3 linked regions of the Thiocapsa bogorovii genome follow. The main gene of each other region encodes a partner of the protein of the gene in region 3 in a complex. Links are inferred from orthologs where the notes say so. Each region holds a gene or a part of one and is shown on either strand. Other genes may lie near its edges. The genes, in order: eno, pnp and rne.

The links.
Region 1: the proteins of rne (region 3) and eno are in contact, whole or in part, in a solved structure (PDB 2FYM), measured with the Escherichia coli proteins. The link is inferred for Thiocapsa bogorovii from one-to-one orthologs.
Region 2: the proteins of rne (region 3) and pnp are in contact, whole or in part, in a cryo-EM structure (PDB 9QH0), measured with the Escherichia coli proteins. The link is inferred for Thiocapsa bogorovii from one-to-one orthologs.

The regions. Positions count from the first base shown.
Region 1 is NZ_CP089309.1:4,309,842-4,312,947, reverse strand. The notes cover bases 151-3,106. They hold eno (phosphopyruvate hydratase), read right to left. Parts: upstream 2,290-3,106; coding sequence 1,012-2,289; downstream 151-1,011. Other genes in these bases: kdsA (3-deoxy-8-phosphooctulonate synthase), read right to left, coding at 2,517-3,106; ftsB (cell division protein FtsB), read right to left, coding at 642-950; ispD (2-C-methyl-D-erythritol 4-phosphate cytidylyltransferase), read right to left, coding at 151-645. Outside these bases: more of ispD, read right to left, coding at 1-150. UniProt on the Escherichia coli protein: Catalyzes the reversible conversion of 2-phosphoglycerate (2-PG) into phosphoenolpyruvate (PEP). It is essential for the degradation of carbohydrates via glycolysis.
Region 2 is NZ_CP089309.1:181,439-184,569, forward strand. What follows is about bases 58-3,038. They hold pnp (polyribonucleotide nucleotidyltransferase), read right to left. Parts: upstream 2,608-3,038; coding sequence 508-2,607; downstream 58-507. Other genes in these bases: LT988_RS00825 (competence/damage-inducible protein A), read right to left, coding at 58-303; rpsO (30S ribosomal protein S15), read right to left, coding at 2,790-3,038. In the rest of the region: more of LT988_RS00825, read right to left, coding at 1-57; more of rpsO, read right to left, coding at 3,039-3,059. UniProt on the Escherichia coli protein: Involved in mRNA degradation. Catalyzes the phosphorolysis of single-stranded polyribonucleotides processively in the 3'- to 5'-direction. Also involved, along with RNase II, in tRNA processing.
Region 3 is NZ_CP089309.1:1,455,102-1,459,018, forward strand. The notes cover bases 29-3,795. They hold rne (ribonuclease E), read left to right. Parts: upstream 29-352; coding sequence 353-3,595; downstream 3,596-3,795. Other genes in these bases: LT988_RS06510 (sulfotransferase), read left to right, coding at 3,681-3,795. In the rest of the region: more of LT988_RS06510, read left to right, coding at 3,796-3,917. UniProt on the Escherichia coli protein: Endoribonuclease that plays a central role in RNA processing and decay. Required for the maturation of 5S and 16S rRNAs and the majority of tRNAs. Also involved in the degradation of most mRNAs.

The sequences.
Region 1 (3,106 bases), 2.9 Mb from region 3 along the record:
CTTGATGTTGTCGGCATGACCTTCGATCAGGCGCGGGGCGTGACCCATGCGCTCCATGGCGGATGCGTCGTCGGTCACGAGATGGTTGGCGGCCAACGCATCGGTCAATGCGGCACGCAACCGGCCGAGACGAAACATCTGCGGTGTAAAGGCGTGCCAGAGCGACGCGCGATCGACCGTCGCGCCGATGCGATCGTCCGGCTCGGCCCGTTTCATGGTATCGCGCACCGGGATGCCGAGCAGGCCGCCAACCTCGTCCTCGATGAGGGCCTCGATCAGCCGCTCGAGATCGGCCGGGCGCAAACAGGGGCGCGCGGCATCATGCACCAATACCCAATCCTCGGCATGGGCGCGTGCACCCAGTGCATCGAGCGCATTCAGGACCGAATGGCAACGCTCGGCACCGCCGTTGGCGCGGGTCACCTTGGGATGCTCGGCATAGGCCGTTGCCCCCCAGTAGCGATCGGTCGGATCCAGGGCAACCACGACGCCCCGGATCCGCACGTCGGCCACGAAGAGATCCAACGCATGATCGATCACGGCGCGGCCGGCGAGATCGAGATACTGCTTCGGCGTCGCGCTGCCCATGCGACGTCCCACCCCTGCGGCGGGAAGCACCGCCCATAAGGCACGTGAAGGACTCATCGTTTCGCCTCCGGAGGCGTCTTCTCCGGTGCTTTGCGCTCGATCATCTGGATGAAGATCTCGCCAGGCTTGATCATCCCCAGATCGCGACGCGCGCGCTCCTCCAAGGCCTCGACCCCTTCGCGCAGGTCCATCACCTCGGCTTGGAGCTCCTGATTGCGTGCACGCAGGCGCACCAGCTCCTCTTCTTGAGCCGCGATCTCGTTTTTGAGCCCATGCACCTCGGCCAAGCTCCCCTCGCCGACCCACAGCCGAAACTGCAGGCCAGCCAGCAAGAGGATCAAGACGAGGATCAGGATGCGCATGGACGGCATCTTCGGTGTCGACAGCAGGGGAAGGAGGCGCCCGGCCCCTGCCTGCCAAACATCAAAGCCACTTGAAGGCAGAGCGACCCGCATAGGTGGCCTCGTCGCCCAACTGGTCTTCGATCCGCATCAGCTGATTGTACTTGGCGACCCGGTCGGAGCGCGAAAGCGATCCGGTCTTGATCTGGCCGGTGCCCGTCGCGACGACCAGATCGGCGATGGTGGTGTCCTCGGTCTCGCCCGAGCGGTGCGAGACGACCGCCGTGTAGCCGGCCGCATGCGCCATGGCGATCGCCTCCAGGGTCTCGGTCAGGGTGCCGATCTGATTGACCTTGATGAGGATGGAGTTGGCGATGCCCTTGTCGATCCCTTCCTGCAGGATCTTGGTGTTGGTGACGAAGAGGTCGTCGCCGACGATCTGGACCTTGCCTCCGAGACGCTCGGTCTGGCGCTTCCAGCCGTCCCAGTCGCCCTCGGCCAAGCCGTCCTCGATGGTGATGATGGGGTATTTTTCGACCCACTCGAGCAGGAGATCGGTCATGCCGTCGGAGTCGAGCGTGCGGCCTTCGCCCTTGAGATGATACTTGCCGTCGGCGTAGAACTCGGACGCCGCCACGTCCATACCGAGATAGATGTCCGAGCCGGCCTTGAAGCCCGCCTTGTGGATCGCCTCCAGGATCGCCTCGATCGCCGCCTCGTTCGAGGGCAAATCGGGGGCGAAACCGCCTTCGTCGCCGACACCGGTGGCCAATCCGCGCCCGTGCAGAACGGACTTGAGCGCATGAAAGACCTCGGCACCGTAGCGCACCGCCTCGCGGATGCTGGGTGCGCCCACCGGCAGGATCATGAACTCCTGAAAGTCCACGCTGTTGTCCGCGTGCTCCCCGCCGTTGATGATGTTCATCATGGGCACGGGTAGACGATAGGGCCCCGTCGCGAGCGACATGAAGAGCGGCAACGCCTTCTCCTGTGCGGCGGCATGCGCGGCGGCGATCGAGACGCCGAGCAGTGCGTTGGCGCCGAGACGCGCCTTGTTGTCGGTCCCGTCGAGCGCGATCATGGCGCGATCGAGCGCCTCCTGGTCGCCGACCTCCATGCCGACGACCGCGTCGCGCAGCTCGCCTTGGATGTTGGCGACAGCCGTCAGGACGCCCTTGCCGCCGAACCGCGAGCGGTCGCCGTCGCGCAGCTCGAGGGCCTCGCGCGAACCGGTCGAAGCGCCGGACGGCACGATGAAGCGGCCGATCGCACCGTCGGCGGTGATGACATCGGCCTCGACTGTGGGATTTCCGCGGGAGTCCAGAACCTCGCGGGCGCGGACATCGACGATATCGGACATGGCATGTCTCTCCAAAAACAACAACGGAGCGATTCTTCAAGAGAATCGCATGAGTCTATCGGGCCTCGGTGGGGAGTCTCGCGACGATCGGTACAGCGCAGACGTCTGTCCGATCTTGTTGTTCGATTCAACGTGGGGCCGGCAGGGAAATACCGACCGACGACCCGCACGGTCAGGCGGGAACCACCAGGCTCGCCGGCCCGACCGAATGTCGCCTCACACCCACCTCAAGACGCCTGCTCTGCGAAACCTGCCGACTTCACCAGTCGGTCGATCTGAACCAGGGTTTCGAGCAGGCCACGCATCTTGTGCAAAGGCCAGGCATTGGGACCGTCGCTCAACGCCTGATCGGGGTTCGGGTGGGTCTCCATGAAGAGACCCGCGATGCCGACGGCTACAGCGGCACGCGCCAAGACCGGGACGAACTCGCGTTGACCGCCGGACCGATCTCCCTGCCCGCCCGGCAGTTGCACCGAATGGGTGGCATCGAAGACGACCGGGCAGCCCGTCTCGCGCATCACCGAGAGCGCGCGCATGTCCGAAACCAGGTTGTTGTAGCCGAAGGAGACGCCGCGCTCGCAGACCATGATCTGCGTGTTTCCCGTCGCGCGCGCCTTCTCGACCACGTGGCGCATGTCCCAAGGGGCCAGGAACTGACCCTTCTTGATGTTGACGGGCTTGCCCTGGCTCGCGACCGCTTGGATGAAATTGGTCTGGCGACACAGAAAGGCCGGGGTCTGAAGGACATCCACCACATCCGCGACCTCGCCCAGCGGCGTGTCTTCATGCACGTCGGTCAGGATCGGGACGCGGATGC
Region 2 (3,131 bases), 1.3 Mb from region 3 along the record:
GGGATGACGCACCAGGTCCAAATCGGCCGCCGTCGCTGCACATTCACGCGTGTGATCGTCCGGCGTTGCGCCGATTCCGCCGCAGACGAAGACCGGATCGGGTCGCCCCATCGAGAAGCGCAGATGCGCGATCAACGCCTCCGGGTCGTCCGGGAGCAACCAGTGCCAGGCCAGCTCGTGTCCGCGCTCGCCGACCATACGTTTGAACGCACCGAGGTGTGCATCGACGCGGGCCCCCTTGAGGATCTCGTCACCGATGACGATGAGACCGAAACGAATCGGGGGGCTGGGACGCGTTGACATCGCGGGGATGGGCCTCGGGTTGCGGGCTCTTTCGGTGATCCTAGCATTTCACGCCGGCCCTCGCGTATCTGTGCGGGAAGCGATGGATCGGCAGGTTCGGGCCAGGGCCCTTCGCGCAAGCAAACGGCCGGCTTCATTGAACTCGGCAATAGGAAAAGCAAAAAAGGGGCCAAAGGCCCCTTTCTCAACCAAGATGCGTGACGATTACTCGCCCGGCTCGACGGCCTTCATGCTGAGACGGATGCGGCCCTGCTTGTCGACCTCCAACACCTTGACGCGGACCTGATCGCCCTCGGAGAGCTTGTCGCTCACGCTCTGGACGCGCTCCTCGCAGATCTGAGAGATGTGCACCAAGCCATCGCGTCCGGGCAGGATGGTGACAAAGGCCCCGAAATCCATCAGGCGTGCGACACGACCTTCATAGATCTTGCCGACCTCGACATCGGCCGTGATCAGACGAATCCGACGCTTGGCTTCCTCGCCCGCGGCCTTCTCGACCGAGAAGATCTTGACCACGCCCTCGTCGTTGATGTCGATGGTGGCGCCGGTCTCTTCGGTGATGGCGCGGATGACGGAGCCGCCCTTGCCGATGACATCGCGAATCTTCTCCGGATGAATCTTCAGCTCGATGATGCGCGGGGCATGCTCGGACATCTCGGAGCGGTGTGCGCCGATGACCTTGTTCATCTCGCCGAGGATGTGCAGCCGGCCGGCCTTCGCCTGATCGAGCGCGGTCTCCATGATCTCGGCGGTAATGCCTTCGATCTTGATATCCATCTGCAGGGCGTTGATGCCCTCGGACGTCCCGGCCACCTTGAAGTCCATGTCGCCGAGATGATCCTCGTCGCCCATGATGTCGGTGAGCACGGCGAAGGCATCGCCTTCCTTGATCAGGCCCATCGCCACGCCGGCCACCGGCGCCTTTACCGGCACGCCGGCGTCCATCAGCGACAGGCTGGTGCCGCAGACGCTGGCCATGGAGCTCGAGCCGTTCGACTCGGTGATCTCGGAGACCACGCGAACCGAATAGGGAAACTCTTCGATGCTCGGCATCACGGCGAGGACGCCGCGCTTGGCCAACCGGCCGTGGCCGACCTCACGCCGCTTCGGCGAGCCGACGCGACCCGTCTCGCCGACGCAGAAAGGCGGGAAGTTGTAGTGCAGCATGAAGTGCTCGCGCCGCTCGCCTTCCAGCGCGTCGATGATCTGCGAGTCACGCTCGGTGCCCAAGGTCGTGATGACCAGGGCCTGCGTCTCGCCGCGCGTAAAGAGCGCCGAGCCGTGGGTGCGGGGCAAAACCCCGGTGCGGATCGTAATCGGCCGAACGGTCAGGTTGTCGCGGCCGTCGATACGCGGGTTACCGGCGATGATCGAGCTGCGCACGGTCGTCTTCTCGAACTTCTCGATCGCACCCACGACCTGTTGCTCGGTCCAGGCCGGTGCGTCGCCGCTGCATAGGTCGGCGACGACGGCTGCACGCACCGCATCCAGGGCCGCATAGCGGTCCTGCTTTTCTTTGATGCGATAGGCCTCGGCGATCCGATCCGAGCAGGCGCTCGCGACGGCGTCGGTCAACTCGGTGTCGGCCGGCGGCGGGGTCCAGGCGATCGGTGTTTTGCCGACCTCGGCAGCGAGCTCGCGGATCGCGTCAATCGCCGGTTTCATCTGCTCATGGCCGAACAGCACAGCACCGAGCATGATCTCCTCCGAGAGCCCGCGTGCCTCGGACTCGACCATCAAGACCGCCTTTTCGGTGCCTGCAACGATCAGGTCGAGGTCCGAATCCGGACCCACGCCGACGACCGCCGGATTCAGGATGTACTCGCCGTTCTTGTACCCGACGCGCACCGCGCCGATCGGTCCGTTGAACGGGACTCCCGAAATCGCCAATGCGGCGGATACGCCGAGCATGGCCGGGACCTCGGGATTGACCGCGGGATTCAGCGACTTGACGGTCGCGATCACCTGGATCTCTTGCCGGAAGCCCTTCGCGAACAGGGGGCGGATCGGGCGGTCGATCAGCCGAGAGGTCAAAATCTCGGTCTCGCTCGGACGGCCCTCGCGACGGAAAAAGCCACCGGGGATCCGCCCGGCGGCATAGGTCTTCTCTTGATAGTCGACGGTCAGGGGCAGGAAGTCGCGCACCGCGCCCGGGCGTTTATCCACGACGACCGTGACCAGAACAACCGTATCGTCGACGTTGACCATCACGGCGCCGTCGGCCTGGCGCGCGATCTCGCCGGTCTCGAGTGTGACCGTCTGGTCACCGAGCTTGAATTGCTTAACGATAGCTTTGGGAATCACAAGTAGATCCTCGGGGTATGTGGTCCGTCGTAGCGCCGGGCCTTGGACCCCTGCACCTCAGGCGCGTCTGCGGGCGCTGTGGTGGCAGGGCTGTGCGTCGGTGCCGCCGGCGGCGTCCCTTCCGCGGGGAGCGGGCGGATCGGGCGTCTCCCGGCCGCCCGACCGCCGTGTCGGGAGGCGTGTCAGCGGCGTAGGCCGAGACGCGTGATCAGCTCGCGATAGCGGTCGAGATCCTTACGCTTGAGATAGTCGAGCAGCTTGCGACGGGAGTTGACCATACGGACCAGACCGCGGCGCGAGTGATGATCGTGCTTGTGCTCCTTGAAATGCTCGGTGAGCTGCAGGATGCGCGCGGTCAGGAGCGCGACCTGCACCTCCGGAGACCCCGTGTCGGAATCGGCGCGACGGTAGTCTTCGACAATCTGTTTCTTCTCGGCTGCGGTCATTGTCATTGGTGGTCTCCTGGTTCAGTGATGGAGAGAAAAAGGTCCTGGTCCGTCTCCGAACGGGAGAGGGATGGATCG
Region 3 (3,917 bases):
TTCGTCGAGTGACCGCGCATTCTACACCCTGTGAGCGCCGCGCGCCCTGCACGACGGCAGACCAGCGCAGCCGGCGCCGACCTCGCCGCTCCCGAGATCGACCCCTCCAACCGGGCGGGCCGATCAGGTGCGAGTGCCCGAATGGGCGCTCGTCGACGACACAACACTACTGACTACGCGCGTGCCCGTCCGGGTCGGCCGAAGAGCCCAGCCCGGCTGAACGGACGCTGCCGAAGCCGTCGCGCCGATTCGTCGGCGCGACGGCGACACGCCGAGCCGCCCGCACGTTTGCCGGGTGCGCGGCGAGCAGTCCCCGAAACGGGAGACGCGTCGTGGTGCGGAATATAACCCTATGAAACGCATGCTGATCAACGCAACTCAGCCCGAAGAGTTGCGTGTTGCGACCGTCGACGGTCAACAGCTCTATAACCTCGATATCGAATCCCCCGGCCGAGAGCAGAAAAAGGCCAACATCTACAAAGGCATCATCACCCGCGTCGAGCCCAGTCTCGAGGCGGCTTTTGTCGACTACGGTGCCGATCGGCACGGCTTCCTCCCCCTCAAAGAGATCGCCCGGGCTTACTTCGAGCCCGACAGCGTCAAAGCCGGCTCGCGCGTCAGCATCAAGGAGTCGGTGCGCGAAGGCCGCGAGGTCGTCGTCCAGATCGACAAAGAAGAGCGCGGCAACAAAGGCGCGGCGCTCACGACATTCATCTCGCTGGCCGGCCGATATCTGGTCTTGATGCCCAACAACCCGCGCGCCGGTGGCGTGTCGCGACGCATCGAGGGCCAGGACCGCAGCGAGCTGCGCGATGCCATGAGTCAGCTCGAGATCCCGGAGGACATGGGCCTGATCGTGCGCACCGCGGGTGTGGGCAAGAATGTGGAGGAGCTCCAGTGGGATCTGGACTATCTGCTCCAGCTCTGGAAGGCGATCGAGACCTCGGCGCAGGACCGCAAGGCACCCTTCCTCATCTATCAAGAGAGCGACGTCATCATCCGCTCGATCCGCGACTATCTGCGCGTGGACATCGGCGAGATCCTGATCGACAACAAGGCCGTCTTCGAGCGTGCCGAGAGCTTCATCCGCCAGGTGATGCCGAGCAATCTGAAGAAGCTCAAGCTCTACCAGGACGAGGTCCCGCTCTTCACGCGCTACCAGATCGAGAGCCAGATCGAGTCGGCCTTCCAGCGCGAGGTGCGCCTGCCCTCGGGCGGATCGATCGTGATCGACCACACCGAGGCGCTGACCTCGGTGGACATCAACTCGGCGCGCGCGACCAAGGGCGCGGACATCGAGGAAACCGCGCTCAACACCAATTTGGAGGCCGCCGACGAGATCGCCCGCCAGCTGCGCCTGCGCGACCTCGGCGGGCTCTTCGTCATCGACTTCATCGACATGACGCCTCCGAAGAACCAGCGCGAGGTCGAGAATCGTCTGCGCGACGCGCTCAAACACGACCGTGCAAGGGTGCAGGTTGCGCGCATTTCCCGCTTCGGTCTGCTGGAGATGTCGCGCCAGCGCCTGCGCCCCTCGCTCGGGGAATCAAGCCAGCAGGTCTGCCCGCGCTGCAAGGGCCAGGGAACCATTCGCGGGGTCGAATCGCTCGCGCTCTCGATCCTGCGCATCGTCGAAGAAGAGGCGATGAAGGAGAACACCCACCGCATCGTCGCCCAGCTGCCGGTCAGCGTCGCGACCTTCCTGCTCAACGAGAAGCGCCGCGGCATCCTCGAGATCGAGCAGCGCCAGGGCGTCGAAGTCCTCTTGCTGCCCAACGAAGCATTGGAAACGCCGGAGTATCAGATCGAGCGCGTCCGCGCCCAAGACGCGGGGAAACTCGTTCCGGATCAGTCGAGCTACGAGCTGACCGCGCTGCCTGAGACCAAGGCGGCGCCCTTGTACGCCAAACTCGGTCAGCCGGTTCAGGCGGAGGAGCCGGCGGTCAAACAGGTCTCGCCCGCAACACCGGCCCCGCAACGCTGGACACCGACGCCGCAACCCGAGACGCCGGTGCAGCAGGAAGTGGAACGCGGCGAGCCCGAAAGCCTGCTCAAACGCATTTGGACCGGTCTTTTTGCGCCGCGCCAGCCCGAAGCGGCAGCCGCCGCAGGCCGCAGGCCCGCCGCGGCCGAACCTATCGCACGGGAGACGGCACCGCGCACGCAGCCGCCGCGACAGAGCGCCCATTCCGGTGAGCGTCGTAGCCAGGCCAGACCGACGCAGGGACGCCGCGACGAATCATCGGGCGAACGCAGCCGCCCGGACCAGGGGCGATCCGGTCGACCGGCACAGGATCAGCAGACACGACCTGAACCGAGTCGCGGCCGCGGCGAAGGCACTCAAACCAGCGAGGATACCCCTGCAGCAGGCGCGACGCGATCCGAGAACGACGAGCAAGCGCAAGCCCGCCGCAGCGCCGAGACGCGCTCGCGCCGCGGCGGTTCGCGCGGACGCGGGCGCCGTGGCTCCGGTTCAAGCGAAGCCGCCCGCTTGAGCGGCGAGAACCCGCGCGATCAAGACTCGCGCGGCGACGAGGGACCCGGCGAGCAGAACGAACGCCGTGGCGAGGAGGCTACGCCGAGGCCCGAGGATCGCGCAGCCACGGCGTCGCGCGGGACACGACCGGAGGATCATCCGCTGATGGTCACGCCGGTCGGAAACACCCCGCGACCCGAACCGGCATCTCAACCCGCCGCGGAACAGCTTGCTGCCGAGCCGGGTGAAGCCGTGAGACCATCGACGGAATCAAACGACCGCCGACGCCCGACGGAACGGACCGAGGAGCCCCGCCTCGCCGATCAACCCGAGCGGGTGGACACCGCGTCGAATGAACCCGCCGATGCGGGAGCCGACCAGCAACGGGACGGCAACACCACGCCGGCCGGCGAGCGGCCGCGATCCTCGCGCCGACGCCGCGGCGGCCGCAACCGCCGACGCTCTTCGGCCGGCGCAGAAACCAAAGAGGGCACCGGAGCCGATTCGGGCAGCGCCGACGGCGCTTCGGAAGGGCAACCGGCCTCGGACCCAGCGAGCGACGCATCGCAGGATCACCAGGCCGCACGCGAGGGGTCCATCGAGCCGGTCTCGAAACCGCGCGAGCACCGATCCGAGCCAAGGGTCCGGCACAGCACAGTCCCCGCGCAGGGCGACAGCACTCGCGTGGAACCACAAGCGGCTGGATCGGGCACCGATGAGTCGATGGGGAATGAGCGTAGCGCACCGATGAAGCAGGAGACCCCGGCGAGCGAGCCGTCCGCATCGAGCACGCACGATACCCCGGCAAGAGAGGCGACTGCGCCGATTGCGCATGAGCCACCCAAGAACGAGCCGCCCGCCATGATGCACCGCCCGGAGCCGGTCGCCGAGCCGGTCCAATCTCGGACGCCAACCGATCGCGCGACCGCCCCCGATGCCGGCCATCGCGAAGCCGAAGGGCCCCATGCGGACAGCACCAGCACCTCGACAGACCCCGACGGACGGGCAACGCAGAGGCCTGATCCCGGTGCTTCGGAACCGGTCACCGCGCCGCCGACACCTGCTGTCCAAGCGCCCTCCCCGGCCTCCGACCCGAGCGATCCCAAAGGCGGGGCCTAAACGCACGACGGCGGTTGATTCGTGTCGATGCTCGGCGCGAACCAACCGAATCCGAAAAGGCAGGATTCGGCTCATCGGTATCGCCATGCTCACTCTGTTCTTCGAGAGCCTCACCAACCTGCTCATCCTGACCTACCGGACATTCATACCGAGTCCGGGTCGTCCCCGGCCAAGCGCCAAACGCATGCTGGTGATGAGTGGATTTATCCCGCTCTTCGCGCTTGTCCAGGGGATCCACTGGATCGGTTTTCTCCTCGACGAGATCTTCTACCGCGGCTATCGCCGTGTCGAAATTCGCGAGCCTTTGTTCGTACTCGGGGTC